3 regions of the Streptomyces sp. NPDC001568 genome follow, and region 2 is predicted to be linked to each of the others. Evidence: riboswitches for the same ligand, from Rfam matches in the RefSeq annotation. Region 2 holds a riboswitch; each other region holds the start of a gene.

The links. Region 2 has a riboswitch for cyclic di-AMP ahead of ACFY0I_RS13500 (LysM peptidoglycan-binding domain-containing M23 family metallopeptidase). Riboswitches for the same ligand answer to the same signal wherever they lie in the genome.
Region 1: it holds a riboswitch for cyclic di-AMP, as region 2 does, so the genes downstream of both, ACFY0I_RS18680 (M23 family metallopeptidase) here and ACFY0I_RS13500 (LysM peptidoglycan-binding domain-containing M23 family metallopeptidase) in region 2, are expected to answer to the same signal.
Region 3: it holds a riboswitch for cyclic di-AMP, as region 2 does, so the genes downstream of both, ACFY0I_RS20305 (transglycosylase family protein) here and ACFY0I_RS13500 (LysM peptidoglycan-binding domain-containing M23 family metallopeptidase) in region 2, are expected to answer to the same signal.

What each region holds. Positions count from the first base shown of each region.
Region 1 is NZ_JBIAVF010000009.1:205,567-210,937, forward strand. Features, by position in the region: gene ACFY0I_RS18665 (GNAT family N-acetyltransferase) at 1-555, opposite strand, end outside; gene ACFY0I_RS18670 (HPr family phosphocarrier protein) at 753-1,034, shown strand; gene ACFY0I_RS18675 (GntR family transcriptional regulator) at 1,264-1,929, opposite strand; gene ACFY0I_RS18680 (M23 family metallopeptidase) at 2,173-2,982, opposite strand; cyclic di-AMP (ydaO/yuaA leader) riboswitch at 2,995-3,151, opposite strand; gene ACFY0I_RS18685 (M16 family metallopeptidase) at 3,390-4,757, opposite strand; gene ACFY0I_RS18690 (M16 family metallopeptidase) at 4,778-5,371, opposite strand, start outside.
Region 2 is NZ_JBIAVF010000006.1:239,962-245,332, forward strand. Features, by position in the region: gene ACFY0I_RS13490 (MBL fold metallo-hydrolase) at 55-1,308, opposite strand; gene ACFY0I_RS13495 (SGNH/GDSL hydrolase family protein) at 1,447-2,232, opposite strand; gene ACFY0I_RS13500 (LysM peptidoglycan-binding domain-containing M23 family metallopeptidase) at 2,395-3,444, opposite strand; cyclic di-AMP (ydaO/yuaA leader) riboswitch at 3,449-3,615, opposite strand; gene ACFY0I_RS13505 (tyrosine-protein phosphatase) at 3,946-4,755, shown strand; gene ACFY0I_RS13510 (aspartate aminotransferase family protein) at 4,781-5,371, opposite strand, start outside.
Region 3 is NZ_JBIAVF010000010.1:251,505-256,875, forward strand. Features, by position in the region: gene ACFY0I_RS20290 (globin domain-containing protein) at 1-40, opposite strand, end outside; gene ACFY0I_RS20295 (cytochrome P450) at 162-1,436, shown strand; gene ACFY0I_RS20300 (transglycosylase family protein) at 1,551-2,615, shown strand; cyclic di-AMP (ydaO/yuaA leader) riboswitch at 2,890-3,060, shown strand; gene ACFY0I_RS20305 (transglycosylase family protein) at 3,063-3,815, shown strand; gene eno (phosphopyruvate hydratase) at 4,148-5,371, shown strand, end outside.

The DNA.
Region 1 (5,371 bases), on a different contig from region 2:
GGGTTCGAGGTCGAGGGTGAGGTGGACGGAGCCGTCCTCGAAGCTGCGCCTCTGTTGGTAGCCGACGTCCGTGAACACTTTGATCATCTTGTTGTTGGCGGGCAGCACCTCGGCGGCGAACCGACGGATGCCCCGCTCCCGGGCCACGGCCCCGATGTGTTCCAGGAGCGCGGAGGCCACGCCGCGGCCCTGGTGGGCGTCCTGGACGAGGAAGGCGACCTCGGCCTCGTCGGCCGGGACGGGGGCCGGCCGGCCGTCGGGGCCGATCCGGTCGAAGCGGACGGTTCCGATGAACTCGCCGCCGATGGTCGCCGCGAGGCCGACGCGGTCCACGTAGTCGTGGTGCGTGAAGCGGTGCACGTCGCGGTCGGACAGGCGCGGGTACGGCGCGAAGAAGCGGTAGTACTTCGACTCGTCGGAGACCTGTTCGTAGAAGCTGGTGAGCCGTCCCGCGTCCTCGGTGGTGATGGGACGGATGCGGGCGGTGCCGCCGTCGCGCAGCACGACGTCCGCTTCCCAGTGGGCCGGGTACGAGGGGTCCGACGCGGTCGTCATGGGGTCACCCTAAGGGGCGGACGGGCCGGGCGGACCGGCCTGGACGCGAGCGCGCGCCGAACGCGGCAGTCCGGGGCGAAGCGGTGCAAGCTGGGGAAGGTCGAACGGCGGTGGATCGGGGCCGAAGGTCGGTCCGAGCATTCGGGGTGCCGTGAGAGACTGGTCTAGACAACCGTAAGAACCTGAAGGGCATCACCATGGCAGAGCGCCGCGTCAACGTCGGCTGGGCCGAGGGCCTGCACGCTCGTCCCGCCTCGATCTTCGTCCGGGCGACGACCGCTTCCGGCGTCCCGGTGACCATCGCGAAGGCGGGCGGCGACCCCGTCAACGCCGCTTCCATGCTGGCGGTCCTGGGCCTGGGCGCCCAGGGCGGCGAGGAGATCGTTCTCGCTTCGGAGGCCGAGGGTGCGGACGCCGCCCTGGACCGCCTCGCGAAGCTGGTCGCCGAGGGCCTCGATGAGCTCCCGGAGACCGTCTGACCCTTCGGGTCCGGTACCACCCCGAACGAGCAGAAGAGCCGCAGCCCCCGGTGACCCCGGGGACTGCGGCTCTTCTGCTTTTCGGCCGCGCGGGCGGGAATTCGACGCCGGACGCAAAACCGGAAACCCGAAGGAAGAAGAAGGCCGGAAAGAGAGCAGGAGAAATGTGCGGTACCACGAACCGCCCGGCGCCGTGAGAATATCCACCCACCTTTGTATACGGCCCGTGTTAATGCCGGACGCTCGACATGTTTACGGCAGGTTGCGGAGTCCTCACCCGCGGCCGGTGCGCCTCGGCGGCGCGCGCCGCGTGCTGCGCGGTCAGCGCCCGGGCCCGTTCGACGTCCCCGCGGGCCACCGCGTCGACGATGGCGCCGTGTTCGGCCCAGGACTCCACGGGGCGCGCGGGCGCCTCCACCGTGTACATCCAGGCGATCTTGCGCCGGGTCTGGGTCAGCAGGGCGATCAGGCCCGGGCTACCGGAGGCCTGGGCGAGGGTTTCGTGGAACCAGCCCCCCAGGTCCCGCAGATCGCCCCCCTGACCCCTACGGGCCCGCTCCTGCCCCAGCCGGACCAGCCCGCGCAGCACCCGCAGGTGGGCATCCGTCCGCCTGCGGGCCGCCCTGGAGGCCGCGAGGGGCTCCAGCAGCATCCGTAGCTCCAGGAGGTCGGCCGCCTCCTGTTCGGTGGGCTCCGCCACGCAGGCGCCCGCGTGGCGGCGCGTGGTGACGAACCCTTCGGACTCCAGGGTGCGCAGCGCCTCGCGCACCGGGACGCGGGAGACCCCGTAGCGGCGGGCCAGGACCTCCTCGGTGAGGCGGCCGCCCGGCCCGAAGAAGCCGGAGACGATATCGTCGCGGATCGCTGTGCACACCGCGTGCGCGGGAATACGCAAGGCCGGACCTCCGCGTGAATTCGGCTGCCGGCGCCGTCGCCGGAATCGTGACCGTGTCGCGACTCTATTGCAACACGCGAATATTTCCGAGGACGGCCGGAAATCCGAAACATTTCACGCAACGGGAAGAGGCGGACCCTGGAAGGACCGGGTCGGCCGGCGCGATGGGCTCCGGGAACGCGGACGACCCCGGCTCGGTGAGCCGGGGTCGTCCGTGGAAGTGGTGGTGCGGTGCCGCTCGGGTCAGAGGTTCACACCGTGCGAGCGCAGGTACGCCAGCGGGTTGATGTCCGAGCCGTACTGGGCGCTGGTGCGGGCCTCGAAGTGCAGGTGCACGCCGCTGGAGTTGCCGGTGGTGCCGGCGCGGCCGATCTGCTGGCCCGGGGCGACCTGCTGGCCGGCGGACACGGTCAGCGAGTCCATGTGGCCGTACTGCGTGTACGTGCCGTCGTTGTGCTTGATGATCACGTTGTTGCCGTAGGCGCCGCCCCAGCCGGCCTCGACGACCGTACCGGCGCCGACGGCGCGGATCGTGGTGCCGAGGGAGGCGTGGAAGTCGATGCCCGTGTGGCTACCGGAGGACCACATGGCACCGCCCGCACCGTAGGAGGTGCTGACGTAGGAGCCCGCGACCGGCGAGACGTAGGTGTTGAGGCGCTTGCGCTCCTCCTCGCGGGCGACGCGCTCGGCGGTCTCCCGGTCGGCCTTCGCCTTGGCCTCGGCGACCTCGGCGACGCGTTTGGCCTCGGCGGCGCGCTGCTTGGCGTCGGCCTCGGCCTGGGCCTGGGCGGAGACGGCCTCGGCGGCGCGCTGCTGGGAATCGGCCTGGGCCACGATGTCGCCCTGGAGGTCGTTCGCGACGACCACCGGGTTCTGGCCGGTGTCCTCCATGGAGGGGCCCGAGTTGTCCGCCGCGAAGGCGGGAGCCGCGAGGGTGCCGACCACGCCCGTGGTGGCGAGGGCGGCTATACCGGCGTAGCCGGCGGTCTTGCGGCTCAGACGGCTGGAGCCGCGGTGCTTGCCGGAGCCGGTGGGACGACTGCCAAACGCCATGAAGGGGGTGATCCTTTCCTTCCCTCTCGCCTACCGGGTTAGCTGACGGGTTCGGAGCAGGAAGGTCTCCTACGGACCTCCTCTTGCGAGGCGGTCCGATTCACCCCAGGGACTGTGGGTCCCCGGCTCCCCAGGCTCGCGCCTGACGGGGACTCGGCGATCACTGTTCGGTGCCGCGGATGCGGCGGGCACAACTGACGAACAGCAGGGCCGACGCTAGGCGGATCATCAGTGGATCGCCAAACACACGAGCGCTTTTGTTGCGTACGCCACACCGCATACGAGCAACCAAACCACTAATCGGACAAAAGGGGCCCTGACGGATAATCCATCAGAGCCCCTTCAGAATCGGTCGGTTACCGGTGGAGCGGCGGTCGTCCGCCGCTCGATTACCGGTCGACCACGGGTCAGTTGGTGACGACGGTTACGGCGCCGATGCCCAGTGCCCGTACGGGCTCCTCGATCTGCGCCGCGTCGCCCACCAGCACCGTCACCAGACGGTCCACCGGGAAGGCGCGCACGACCGCCGAAGTCGCCTCCGCCGTACCGGTTTCGGCCAGCCGGGCGTACAACCGCGCCTGGTAGTCGTCCGGCAGCTCCTGCTCGACCTGGTCGGCCAGCGTGCCCGCGACGGAGGACGCCGTCTCGAACTTCAACGGGGCCACGCCCACCAGGTTCTGCACCGCCACGTCCCGCTCGGCGTCGGTCAGACCGCCCTCCGCGAGGGTGCGCAGCACCTTCCAGAGGTCCTCCAGCGCCGGGCCGGTGTTCGGGGTGTCCACCGAGCCGCTGATGGCGAGCATCGAGGCGCCCTTGCCGTCGGCGGTGGAACGCAGCACCTGACCGAAGGCGCGCACGCCGTACGTGTACCCCTTCTCCTCGCGCAGCACCTTGTCCAGGCGGGAGGTGAGCGTGCCACCGAGGCAGTACGTGCCGAGCACCTGCGGGGCCCACACGAGGTCGTGGCGGTCCGCGCCGATCCGACCGATCAGCAACTGCGTCTGGACGGCTCCGGGCCGGTCGACGATGACCACACGGCCCGTGTCGTCGGCGGTCACCGGGGGCACCGGGCGGGGCTCGGCGGTGTCACCGGTCCAACTGCCCAGGGTGTCGGCCAGGACGGCGTCCAGGTCGATGCCGGTCAGGTCGCCGACGACCACCGCGGTGGCGGTGGCGGGGCGCACGTGCGCCTCGTAGAAGGCACGGACGGCCGCGGAGTCGATGCGGGCCACCGTCTCCTCGGTGCCCTGGCGCGGCCGGGACATGCGCAGGGAGGCCGGGAAGAGCTCCTTGGAGAGCTGCTTGGCCGCGCGGCGCTGCGGGTTGGCCAGCTCGTGCGGGATCTCGTCGAGCCGGTTGCGCACCAGCCGGTCGACCTCGCTGTCGGCGAAGGCGGGCGCGCGCAGCGCCTCGGCGAGCAGGCCCATCGCCTTGTGCAGGCGGGAGGCCGGAACCTCCAGGGAAACCCGCAGGCCGGGGTGGTCGGCGTGCGCGTCGAGCGTGGCGCCGCAGCGCTCCAGCTCGGCGGCGAACTCCTCGGCGGAGTGCTTGTCGGTGCCCTCCGACAGGGCGCGGGCCATGATCGTGGCCACCCCGTCGAGGCCCTCGGGCTCCGCGTCCAGCGGGGCCACGAGGTTGACCTCGACCGCGACCACCTGCTGGCCCGGACGGTGGCAGCGCAGCAAGGTCAGGCCGTTGGGCAGCGCGCCCCGTTCGGGGGCCGGGAAGGCCCACGGCTTGGCCTCGCCGGGCTGCGGCTGCGGGTGGAAGGTCATCGTGACGGCTGCGGTGTCGCTCACTGCTCCGCCCCTTCGTTCTCGTCGGTCTCGTCGGCGTCGTCGGCGTCGGACCCGGCCAGCGGCTCGTAGACCAGGACCGCCCGGTTGTCGGGGCGCAGTCGGGCCGCGGCCACGGCCTGCACCTCCTCGGCGGTGACGTCCAGGACGCGCCGCACGGCGGTCAGGGCCAGCTGCGGGTCGCCGAACAGCACCGCGAAGCGGCACAGTTCGTCGGCCCGGCCGGCCACCGTGCTCAGCCGGTCCAGCCACTCGCGCTCCAGTTGCGCCTGGGCGCGCTCCATCTCCTCGGCCGTGGGACCCTCGGCGGCGAACCGCGCGAGCTCCTCGTCGACGGCGGCCTCGATGGCGGGCACCTCGACGCCGCTGGAGGTCTTGACGTCCAACCAGCCCAGCGAGGGCGCGCCGGCGAGCCGCAGCATGCCGAAGCCGGCCGCGACGGCGCTCTGGTCGCGGCGTACCAGCCGGTTGTGCAGGCGGGAGGACTCGCCGCCGCCCAGGACGGTCAGCGCCACGTCGGCGGCGTCGCACTCGCGGGTGCCGTCGTGCGGGAGGCGGTAGGCGGCCATCAGCGCGCGCGCCGGGACCTCCTC
Region 2 (5,371 bases):
GCCCCCGGGGACCGCACGCAGGCGGTCCCTCGGGTCTGCGCCCGACCGGGCCGGTCAGGCCTCCCCGACCAGGTCGAGCCCGGCGTCGGGTTCGACCGTCCTGCGCCCGCCGGGCCTGCCCGGCTCCTCGCGGTAGTTGACCCACCGCTCCCAGGCGAATCCGGGGGCCGCGATGGGCCGCCACCACGGGTCGACGGGGACCTTGCCGGCGGGCTCGAAGGGCTCGCCCGGCTTGGGCATGGCCACGGCCTGCCCCACGTTCCGGGCGGCGATCATGGTGCGCTCGGCCGGGTCGGACCACGGGTGCGGGGCGAGGTTGAAGGTGCCCCAGTGGATGGGCAGCAGGACGCCGTGCGCGGCGCCGCCCTGGAGGTCGAGCTGCGCGCGGATGCCCTCGTCCGGGGTCATGTGGATGTCGGGCCACGGCCCGGGGTCCGGGGTCCGGTCCTCGTGGTTCGTCGGCCAGTACTCCGAGTAGGCGCCGATCTGGATCATCGTGGCGTCGAAGGGGCCGTGCGCGGCGCCGATGTCCTTGAACCCGGGGAAGTAGCCCGTATCACCGCTGTGGAACACCCGGTGCTGCTCGCCCGCGACGACCCAGGAGGCCCACAGGGTGGTCTGCTGGTTGCGCAGGCCGCGCCCGCAGAAGTGCTGTGCCGGGGTGGCGGTGAGGGTGAGCCCGGCGACCTCGGTGGCCTCGTTCCAGTCCAGCTCGCGCAGCCGCCCGGCCGGTACGCCCCAGCGTTCCAGGTGCGCGCCGACGCCCAGCGGGACGGCGAAGACGGTGTCCGTGCCGGCCAGCGCCTTGATCGTGGGCAGGTCGAGGTGGTCGTAGTGGTCGTGGGAGATCACCACGACGTCGACCTCGCCCAGGGAGGCCAGCGGCACCGGGACCGGGTGCAGGCGCTTGGGCCCGGCGAAGGAATAGGGAGAGCAGCGCTGTCCCCACACGGGGTCGAAGAGGACCCGGCGGCCGTCGATCTCCACGAGCACGCTGGAATGGCCCATCCACGTCACGCGCAGGCCGCTGACCGGCGGTTTCGCCAGTTCGGCCAGGGTGGTCGGGTAGACGGGGATCGGCGCGGCGGGACTGCGCCGGACGCGCTGTTCCTTGTGGAAGTAGACCCGGGCGAACTCGGCCATCGACCCGGAGGGCCTGGTCCTGCCCTTCACCGGGTTCTGGAAGGCGCCGTCGGCGAAGTTCGGCGAGCGTTGGATCCGCTCCAGCCGGGCGCCGGAGGAGTCCGCCCCGAAGGCTTCGGCGCGCAGGGCGCGCAGCCTGGGACGCAGGGGAAGGGAGCCGGTCAAGGCGCCTCCTCAAGAGGGTGCGGTTCGAGGTGGCACGGTAGTACATGCACGACCATCCCAACGCGTACCGGCCCGTGAGGATTCCGCCCGGCGGGAACCCGCCGGACGGAATCGGGCGTGTCCGGCTCCCCGGGCGCCCTAGAGCGGCAGCAGGTCGGGGCGCTTCGCCGCGACGTGGTCGCCGGAGGACTCGCCCCGCAGCCTGCGTCCGATCCACGGCACGAGGTGTTCGCGCGCCCACTGGATGTTGTCGCGGGTCACGTCCACCGACCCGCGCGGCGGCGTGGGCGGCCACGGCTGGTCGGGGTCGGCCGGGATCCCGTAGCCCAGGACCTGCGCGGCGCGCAGCGCGACGCGGGTGTGGCCCTCGGGCGAGAGGTGCAGCCGGTCGCCGTCCCAGGCCCGCCGGTCCTGCACGGAGCGCAGCGACCACAGGTCGAGCACCGGGCAGTCGTACCGGTCGGCGATGGAGCGGACGTGCGCGCTGTACGTGGCGACCTTGCCCCGGAGGTGCCTCAGGACCGGTACGCCCCGCGTGTCGAAGCCGGTGGTGATCATGACGAGGCCGACGGCTTCGGTGAGGTCGGCCACGGCCGCCTCGAACCGCTCCGCCACGTCGTCCGGGTCGCTGCCGGGGCGGATGATGTCGTTCCCGCCCGCGCAGAAGGTCACCAGGTCCGGTGCGAGGGCCCGGGCCCTCGGGACCTGGTCGGCCACGATCTGGTCGAGGAGCTTCCCCCGCACGGCCAGATTCGCGTACCGAAAGTCGTGTTCGTCGCGCTGATCGGCGAGAAGCACGGCGAGGCGGTCCGCCCAGCCGAGATAGGAATCCCCGGGTCCCGGGTCTCCCACGCCTTCGGTGAAGCTGTCCCCGATCGCCGCGTACGAGCCGATGGTCTTGAGTGTCGTCGTCGTCGCTGCCACGGGAACACATCCTTCACCGTCGCAACCAACCTACGCCAACGTAATGAGGGGTTGACGGACCGTGATCTGTACCACGCGGGGGATAAGGAATAAGTACACGTGAGGCCGGGACCCCCCTCGGGTCCCGGCCTCACGCGTGTCCGTGTCCGACGGCCGGTGCCGTCAGACGCTGACGCCCTTGGAGCGGAGGTAGCCCAGCGGGTCGATGTCCGAGCCGTAGGACGGGCCCGTGCGGATCTCGAAGTGGAGGTGCGGGCCGGTCACGTTGCCGGTGGCGCCGGAGAGGCCGATGCGCTGGCCGCCGGTGACGCTCTGGCCGGCCGAGACGGACAGCGAGGAGAGGTGCGCGTACTGGGAGTACTTGCCGTCCGCGTGCTTGATGACGACCTCGTTGCCGTACGAGCCGCCCCATCCGGCGGAGACCACGGTGCCCGCGCCGACGGCCTTGACGGTGGTTCCGGTGCTCGCCATGAAGTCGACGCCGGTGTGGTAACCGGAGGACCACATGCTGCCGCCCATGCGGTACGCGGTGGAGACGCCACCGGCGACCGGGGCCACGAATCCGCCGGAGGTCGACGGAGTCGAGGGCGCCGCCTGACCCGAGCCGGCGGGCTTCTGCGCGGGCGCGGCCTTCCTGGGCGCCGCCTTCGGGGCGGAGGTCCGCTCGTCGGACGCCTCAGGGCGGCTGGAGGAGCGCTCGGAGCGGTCGGAGCGGGCGCCGGAGCCCGACTCGGAGGCGGAGTCCGGGGTCGCGGGCGCCGACTGCTTCTTGGTCGGGGCCGGAGCGGCGGGGGCCGGTGCGGCCGCGGCCGAGCCCGGAGCGCCGAGGGTCAGCTTGAGGCCCGGGTGGATGAGGGAGGGGTCGCTGCCGACGGCGTCGCGGTTGTCGGCGTAGAGCTGCTCCCAGCCGCCCGTGAGCCGGCGCTCGGCGGCGATCTTCGAGAGGTAGTCGCCGGCGACGACCGTGTAGACCGCGGCGGGAGCGGCGGTCGGCGTAGCGGTGGGCGTGGCGGCGGCAGCGGCCTGAAGGGCCGCCGGGGCCTGCGGCGCCTGCGCGGGTGCCGTGGCCGGGGTCGCCGCGGGGGCGGCGGCGTGGGCGCCGGTGGCCCCGATCAGCGGCAGCGCGAGGGCGGCGCCGCCGGTGCCGGCCACGGTCAGACCGCGGGATATGGAACGGGACTTCGGTCGGCGATGCTTACCCTTACCGGGCATGGCGAATTCCTCTCCGTCGCCTGCGAGGTGAGCTGTCGGGTTCGGACTGGAGATGTCCGGCCGCGCACGTCGAGGACGCGTACGGCTTCACCCCTAGCCGGCCCGGAGGATGCTCCGGTCCGGCGGCTTACCTGGTTCCCCCGCTCCTGCCGCGCGCGTCGATAGTCGGGTGCGGTTCCCGGGCGGCGGCAGGATTAGGCTGTCCACCCGGATCGGTCGTGAAGGTAATCGAGCGGGTCCACGGGCAACAAGCCGCACATTCCCTGACGCAATCACAGGTATGGGGGAGCGACGGAATTCCGGTCACCCTGCGTCCATTCCGCACCAGCAACAACCGCCCTGGCGTGGGAATTCGGATTTCGCGATCGGGCACACACGGTCACCGTATGATCTGGCTCACGGAGCCTGGCGCGATCTCGCCTCCACATATGGCAAGTTGCTCCCAACCGGCGTAATTCGGACACCTCAGGACGATGCGGAGGACCCCTCGTGACCCATCGGATACCACCACCCCTCCCGGCGCGGCCCGAACCTGAACCGGAGCTGACGGGAGTCCGCAATTTCCGTGACGTGGGCGGCCTGCCGACCGTCGACGGACGGAGGGTCAGGTCGGGACGACTGTTCAGAAGCGGACATCTGGCGCATGCCACCGAAACGGGAACACAGTTCCTCGCGTCGCTCGGTCTGCACACGGTCTTCGACTTCCGCAACCGCGCCGACCACGCCCTGGAAGGGCCGGACGTGGAGCTGCCGGGCGTGCGCTACGTGAACATCCCGCTGTCCGACCCGGCCGCCGGGAAGGAGTTCTGGAAGATCGTGCGCGACGGCGACCTCGCCCAGTTGCGCACCGTCCTCGGGGAGGGTCGGGCGGTCGAGCGCATGACCACCTCGTACCGCACGATGATCCGCACCCGGACCGCCGAACACAGTCGGGTCGTGCACGCGCTGGCCGAGGACAGCGTGCCGGCGCTGATGCACTGCGCCGCGGGCAAGGACCGGGCCGGTCTGTCGATCGCCGTCACGCTGCTGGCGCTCGGCGTCGAGCGGGAGGCGATCGCGGCGGACTACCTGGAGTCGAACGCCCCGCACCGCCGCTACCGGATGCGGCGCGGCGCGGATGCCGCCCCGCCCCGCCCGGCCGAGGTGGCGGAACTGCTGGCGCCGCTCTTCGACGCGCGCGCCGCGTATCTGGAGGCGGCGTACGAGACCATCGACGAGGAGTGGGGCGGGGTGGACCGGTACCTCGCCGAGGGTCTCGGGCTGGCGCCCGAGACCCTGGTCCGGCTACGGGACGGACTGCTGGAACCGTAGGGGCGCTTCCCCGGCCGGCAGGCCGTCAGCGGTTGCCGACGGCCTGCTTCACCAGCGTCCGACCGAAGTCCCACATCAGCGATCCCCCGCCGTGCGCCTCGTCCATGACCTCCCGGAAGGCGCCGACGAACCGGTCCACGTCGCGTTCGTCCACGATCAGCGGCGGGATGAGCTTGATGACCTCCAGGTGGTCCCCGGACACCTGGGTGAGGATCCGGTGCTTGCGCAGCAGCGGCACCACGACCATCTGGGCGAACAGCCCCTTGCGGGCGGCCTGGAGCATCGCCCAACGGCTGCGCAGGCCCAGCGAGGACGGCCGGCCGAACTCGATGCCGATCATCAGCCCGCGCCCCCGCACCTCGTGCAGCAGCTCGTACTCGTCCACGAGGGCGGCGAGCCTGCCCCGCAGCAGGTCGCCCATGGCGCGGGCGTTCGCCGTCACCTCCTCGTCCTCCATGACGCTCAGCACCGCCAGGCCGGCGGCCATCGCCTGCGCGTTGGAGCCGAAGCTCGCCGAGTGGACGAGCACGCGGTCCATGGAGGAGTACACGCGCTGGAAGATCCAGTCCTTGCCCAGGGTCGCGCCGACCGGTACGTAGCCGCCCGACAGGGCCTT
Region 3 (5,371 bases), on a different contig from region 2:
TCCTCTCCACCACCGCGAAACTGCTCTTCAAGATCCTCACATCCACAAAACCGAAAGTAGGAACGGCGGGGAACGGGACGTCAAGGGATGGCCGATCTGCGGACAGCCGCGACGAACACCCCATATGGGATCGCCGGTACGGTCCGGGATACGGTCTGCGGGTGCATGAGCAGACCTCCGCGACCCCGGCCGACTCCGCCCCCGCCGAGGGGCCGACCCTCTTCGACTGGGAGTTCGCGACCGACCCCTACCCCGCCTACGCCTGGCTGCGCGAGCACTCCCCGGTGCACCGCACCAAGCTCCCCAGCGGGGTGGAGGCCTGGCTGGTCACCCGCTACGCCGACGCCCGGCAGGCCCTCGCCGACCAACGCCTCAGCAAGAACCCCGCGCACCACGCCGAACCCGCCCACGCCAAGGGCAGGACCGGTATCCCGGGAGAGCGCAAGGCGGAGCTGATGACGCACCTGCTGAACATCGACCCGCCGGACCACACCCGGCTGCGCCGACTGGTGTCGAAGGCGTTCACCCCGCGCCGCGTCGCCGAGTTCACCCCGCGCGTGCAGGAGCTCACCGACCAACTGATCGACGCCTTCGCCGCGAAGGGGGAGGCCGACCTCATCCACGAGTTCGCCTTCCCGCTCCCCATCTACGCCATCTGCGAGATGCTCGGCGTACCGCGCGAGGACCAGGACGACTTCCGCGACTGGGCCGGGATGATGATCCGGCACGGTGGCGGCCCGCGCGGCGGAGTCGCCCGCTCGGTCAAGCAGATGCGCACCTATCTCGGGGAACTCATCCACCGGAAACGGGACGACCTCGGCAATGACCTCATCTCCGACCTGATCCGGGCAAGTGACCACGGTGACCACCTCACCGAGGCCGAGGCCACGGCGATGGCGTTCATCCTGCTGTTCGCCGGCTTCGAGACGACCGTGAACCTCATCGGCAACGGCGTCCACTCCCTCTTCATGAACCCGGAACAGCGCGAGCGGCTCCAGGCCTCCCTCGCGGCGGGCGAGAGCGCCCTCCTGGAGACCGGGGTCGAGGAACTCCTGCGCTACGACGGCCCGGTGGAGCTGGCGACCTGGCGGTTCGCGACCGTCCCGCTGACCCTCGGCGGGCAGGAGGTCGCGGCCGGCGACCCGGTGCTGGTGGTCCTCGCTGCGGCCGACCGGGACCCCGAGCGGTTCGCCGATCCGGACACCCTGGACCTGTCCCGGAGTGACAACCAACACCTCGGCTACGGCCACGGGATCCACTACTGCCTCGGCGCTCCGCTCGCCCGGCTCGAAGGACAGACGGCGCTCGCGACTTTGCTGACGCGTCTGCCGGATCTGGAACTTGCCGTTCCCCCCACGGACCTGCGCTGGCGCGGCGGACTCATCATGCGTGGCCTACGCACCCTTCCGGTTCGCTTCACACCTCGAAACAACTGAGTCGCATTCCGACGCCGTCTGATCACACGTCAGTCACCTGCCGAACTTGTGACAATCGTTCGAAGGCCGCTAGGTTCTGCCGTTACCCCGCCGTTATGCGAAAGGTGCAGCCTCATGCGTTCCGGGAACGGCCGCCACAGACGCCCCCGCCAGGTACCCGCCCTGGTCGTCACCGCCGGAGTCACAGGCTCCGCACTCGCCCTGCCCCTGCTCGCCGCGACGAACGCGAGCGCGGCCGACACGACCACGTGGGACAAGGTGGCCGACTGCGAGAGCGGCGGCAGCTGGAGCGCCAACTACGGCAGCGGCGAGTACGGCGGGCTCCAGTTCACGCAGGAGCAGTGGAGGAACGCGGGCGGACTCGCCTACGCGGAGCGCCCCGACCTCGCCAGCCGCTCCCAGCAGATAGCCGTCGGCGAGAAGGTGCTGGCCTCGCAGGGCCCCCAGGCGTGGCCGCTGTGCGCCGCCTCGGCCGGTCTGACCCAGCAGGGTCCGGCCGCAGCGGTGGACCCGGGTGACCCCAGGCCCGCCGGGCCGGTCGCCCCCACCCCGGTCCGGCCCGACGGTTCGGTGCCCGTCGCCGGCTCCGAGCCCGCCGTCGACTTCGGGGCCCCGACCCCGCAGCCGGGGCAGGAGGGCCCGTCGACCGGCCCGACCGGCCTGCCGGACTACCCGCTGGGCCCGACCAGCGGACTGCCCGTCATGCCCGACCCCGACTCCCCGGCCCCGTCCACGGACCCGACGGTCCCGCCGACGACCGTGCCGCCCACCACGACCCCGCCCACCACGGCCCCCACCACCCCGGTGGACCCGACGGCCCCGACGGCCCCGACGGCCCCCGGGACCCCCGGCGTTCCGGGCACGCCCACCGTCCCGGTGGACCCGACGGCGCCCACGGCCCCGCTCACCCCGGGCGCCACGCCCTCGGCCGTGCCCGCCGGTGCGGTCGACGGAGCGGGCAAGCACCGCGGCCCGGCCGCCGTCGAGGTGCCCGGCACTTCTGACGCCGCGTCGACCCCCTCGTACACGGTGAAGGCCGGCGACAGCCTCGCCGCGATCGCCGACTCCCAGGGCCTCAAGGGCGGTTGGAACAAGCTCTACGCGGCCAACGAGCAGGTCATCGGTGGGGACGCGGACCTCATCAAGCCGGGTCAGAACCTGGATCTAACCAAGGAATAGGGGCAGTTCGCCCACCCGGAAAGAGCTGAATGTCCGTTATCGGCAAATGAGACATGCGTCTCTTCCGATCAACTGGCGTGTCTCGTTCCGGAACTTCCACAAACCCGCCCCTCACCTGCGTAAACGTACTTTTGAGGAACGCAAGTAGGCCGGTTTCTCCCTGATGTCGCGCGTTGAACATCAGGGGGAGACCTGTCTACCTTCTGAGTCGCTCGCCACCGCGGGCTCCTTCGACCGCATCGCCGAATCCTGCCGGCGGACGGGGGGAACAGTCGTCGCGCAAGCGCCGAAGGCAGGAGCGGGGGAACCAAGGTAGGCGCCGGGAACGGTCGTTGGAAGACGGCTGCGCACCGGCTTGGGGTTAAGCCACGTGCTCGACACGTGACCGGGCAACTCATCCGCCCGAACCCGACAGCTCACCTCGAAGGCGTCGGTGAGGAGAACTCCATGCTGCTTTCCGGCAAGGGCAAGCACCGTCGCGGCTCCAAGGCCGTCCGTATCGTCACGCTCGCCGGTGTCGCCGGTGTCGCCGTCGCGGCCCCGCTGATGACGGCCGGTACCGCGAGCGCCGCCACCGTTTCCGAGTGGGACAAGGTCGCGGCGTGCGAGTCCGGTGGCAACTGGGCCATCAACACCGGCAACGGCTACTACGGCGGCCTGCAGTTCTCGGCCTCCACCTGGGCCGGCTACGGCGGCAAGGCGTACGCCGCGCAGGCCAACCAGGCCAGCAAGTCCCAGCAGATAGCCATCGCCGAGAAGGTCCTCAAGGGCCAGGGCAAGGGCGCCTGGCCGCACTGCGGCAAGGGCCTGTCCAACGCCGCGTACAACGGCGGCGGCTCGACCACCACGCCCGCCAAGCCGAAGCCCGAGACGAAGCCGGCCAAGCCCGCCCCGGCGAAGCCCGCGAAGCCGGCCACGCCCGCCAAGCCGGCGACGCCGAAGGCCGAGCCGAAGCGCACCGAGGTCCCCGTCTCGCGCTCCGAGCGCGTCGAGACCCCGGCCGTCAAGCCGCAGGCCCCCAAGACCGAGGCCCCGGCCACCGGCAACGGCTCCTACGTGGTCAAGGCCGGCGACACCCTGGGCACCATCGCCCAGGCGAACGGCGTCAAGGGCGGCTGGGAGAAGCTCTTCCAGCTGAACAAGGACACCGTCAAGGACGCCGACCTGATCTTCCCGGGTCAGAAGCTGACGCTCAGCTGAACTCCTGCATGACACCGCATCACCCGCGGTCGCTCAGCATGCCCACCGCCCGGCGCGCATCACCTCGCGCGCCGGGCGGCGGCATGCTCGCAGGCATGTCCCGGGGCACGTTCCGGGGCGCGCTCCGGAACCGGTGCGGGCGGCCCTTCGCGGGCCGAAGCCCAATTTTTCCAGAGCCCTATGTCCTGGAAGAGGGGCATTCAGCCCCTATTTCGTCCCAGGACCCGGGCGGTCGGCGGGCCCAGTGCCCGGAGCCGGTTAGGCTCTAGGCGGCAAGGCCATCCCACGGCCTGACACGCCACCGCACACCCAGCGTCACATCCCAGAAGGAGATGCTCGTGCCGTCCATCGACGTCGTCGTAGCCCGGGAAATCCTGGACTCCCGAGGCAACCCCACGGTCGAGGTCGAGGTGGGCCTCGACGATGGCAGCACCGGCCGTGCTGCAGTTCCGTCCGGCGCCTCCACCGGTGCATTCGAGGCCATCGAGCTCCGTGACGGTGACCCCAACCGTTACTTCGGCAAGGGTGTCGAGAAGGCCGTCCTCGCCGTCATCGAGCAGATCGGCCCGGAGCTCGTCGGCTACGACGCCACCGAGCAGCGCCTGATCGACCAGGCCATGTTCGACCTGGACGCCACCGACAACAAGGGCTCCCTCGGCGCCAACGCGATCCTCGGCGTGTCCCTCGCCGTGGCGCACGCCGCCTCCGAGGCCTCGGACCTGCCGCTCTTCCGCTACCTCGGCGGCCCGAACGCGCACCTGCTGCCCGTTCCGATGATGAACATCCTCAACGGTGGGTCGCACGCCGACTCCAACGTGGACATCCAGGAGTTCATGATCGCCCCGATCGGCGCGGAGTCCTTCTCCGAGGCGCTGCGCTGGGGTGCCGAGGTCTACCACACCCTCAAGAAGGTCCTGCACACCAAGGGCCTCTCCACCGGTCTCGGTGACGAGGGCGGCTTCGCGCCGAACCTGGAGTCCAACCGCGCCGCGCTCGACCTCATCGTCGAGGCCATCAAGCAGGCCGGCTACGTCCCGGGCAAGGACATCGCGCTCGCGCTCGACGTCGCCGCGTCCGAGTTCTACAAGGACGGCAAGTACGAGTTCGAGGGCCAGTCCCGCTCGGCCGCCGAGATGACCGAGTACTACGAGGAGCTCGTCTCCGCGTACCCGATGGTCTCCATCGAGGACCCGCTGTACGAGGACGACTGGGCCGGCTGGAAGACCCTCACCGACAAGCTGGGCGCCAAGGTCCAGATCGTCGGCGACGACCTCTTCGTCACCAACCCGGAGCGCCTCGCCCGCGGCATCGAGGAGGGCTCCGCGAACGCCCTGCTCGTGAAGGTGAACCAGATCGGTTCGCTGACCGAGACCCTCGACGCCGTCGAGATGGCCCAGCGCAACGGCTTCAAGTGCATGATGTCGCACCGCTCCGGCGAGACCGAGGACGTCACCATCGCCGACCTCGCCGTCGCCGTGAACTGCGGCCAGATCAAGACCGGCGCCCCGGCCCGCTCGGACCGCGTCGCCAAGTACAACCAGCTGCTGCGCATCGAG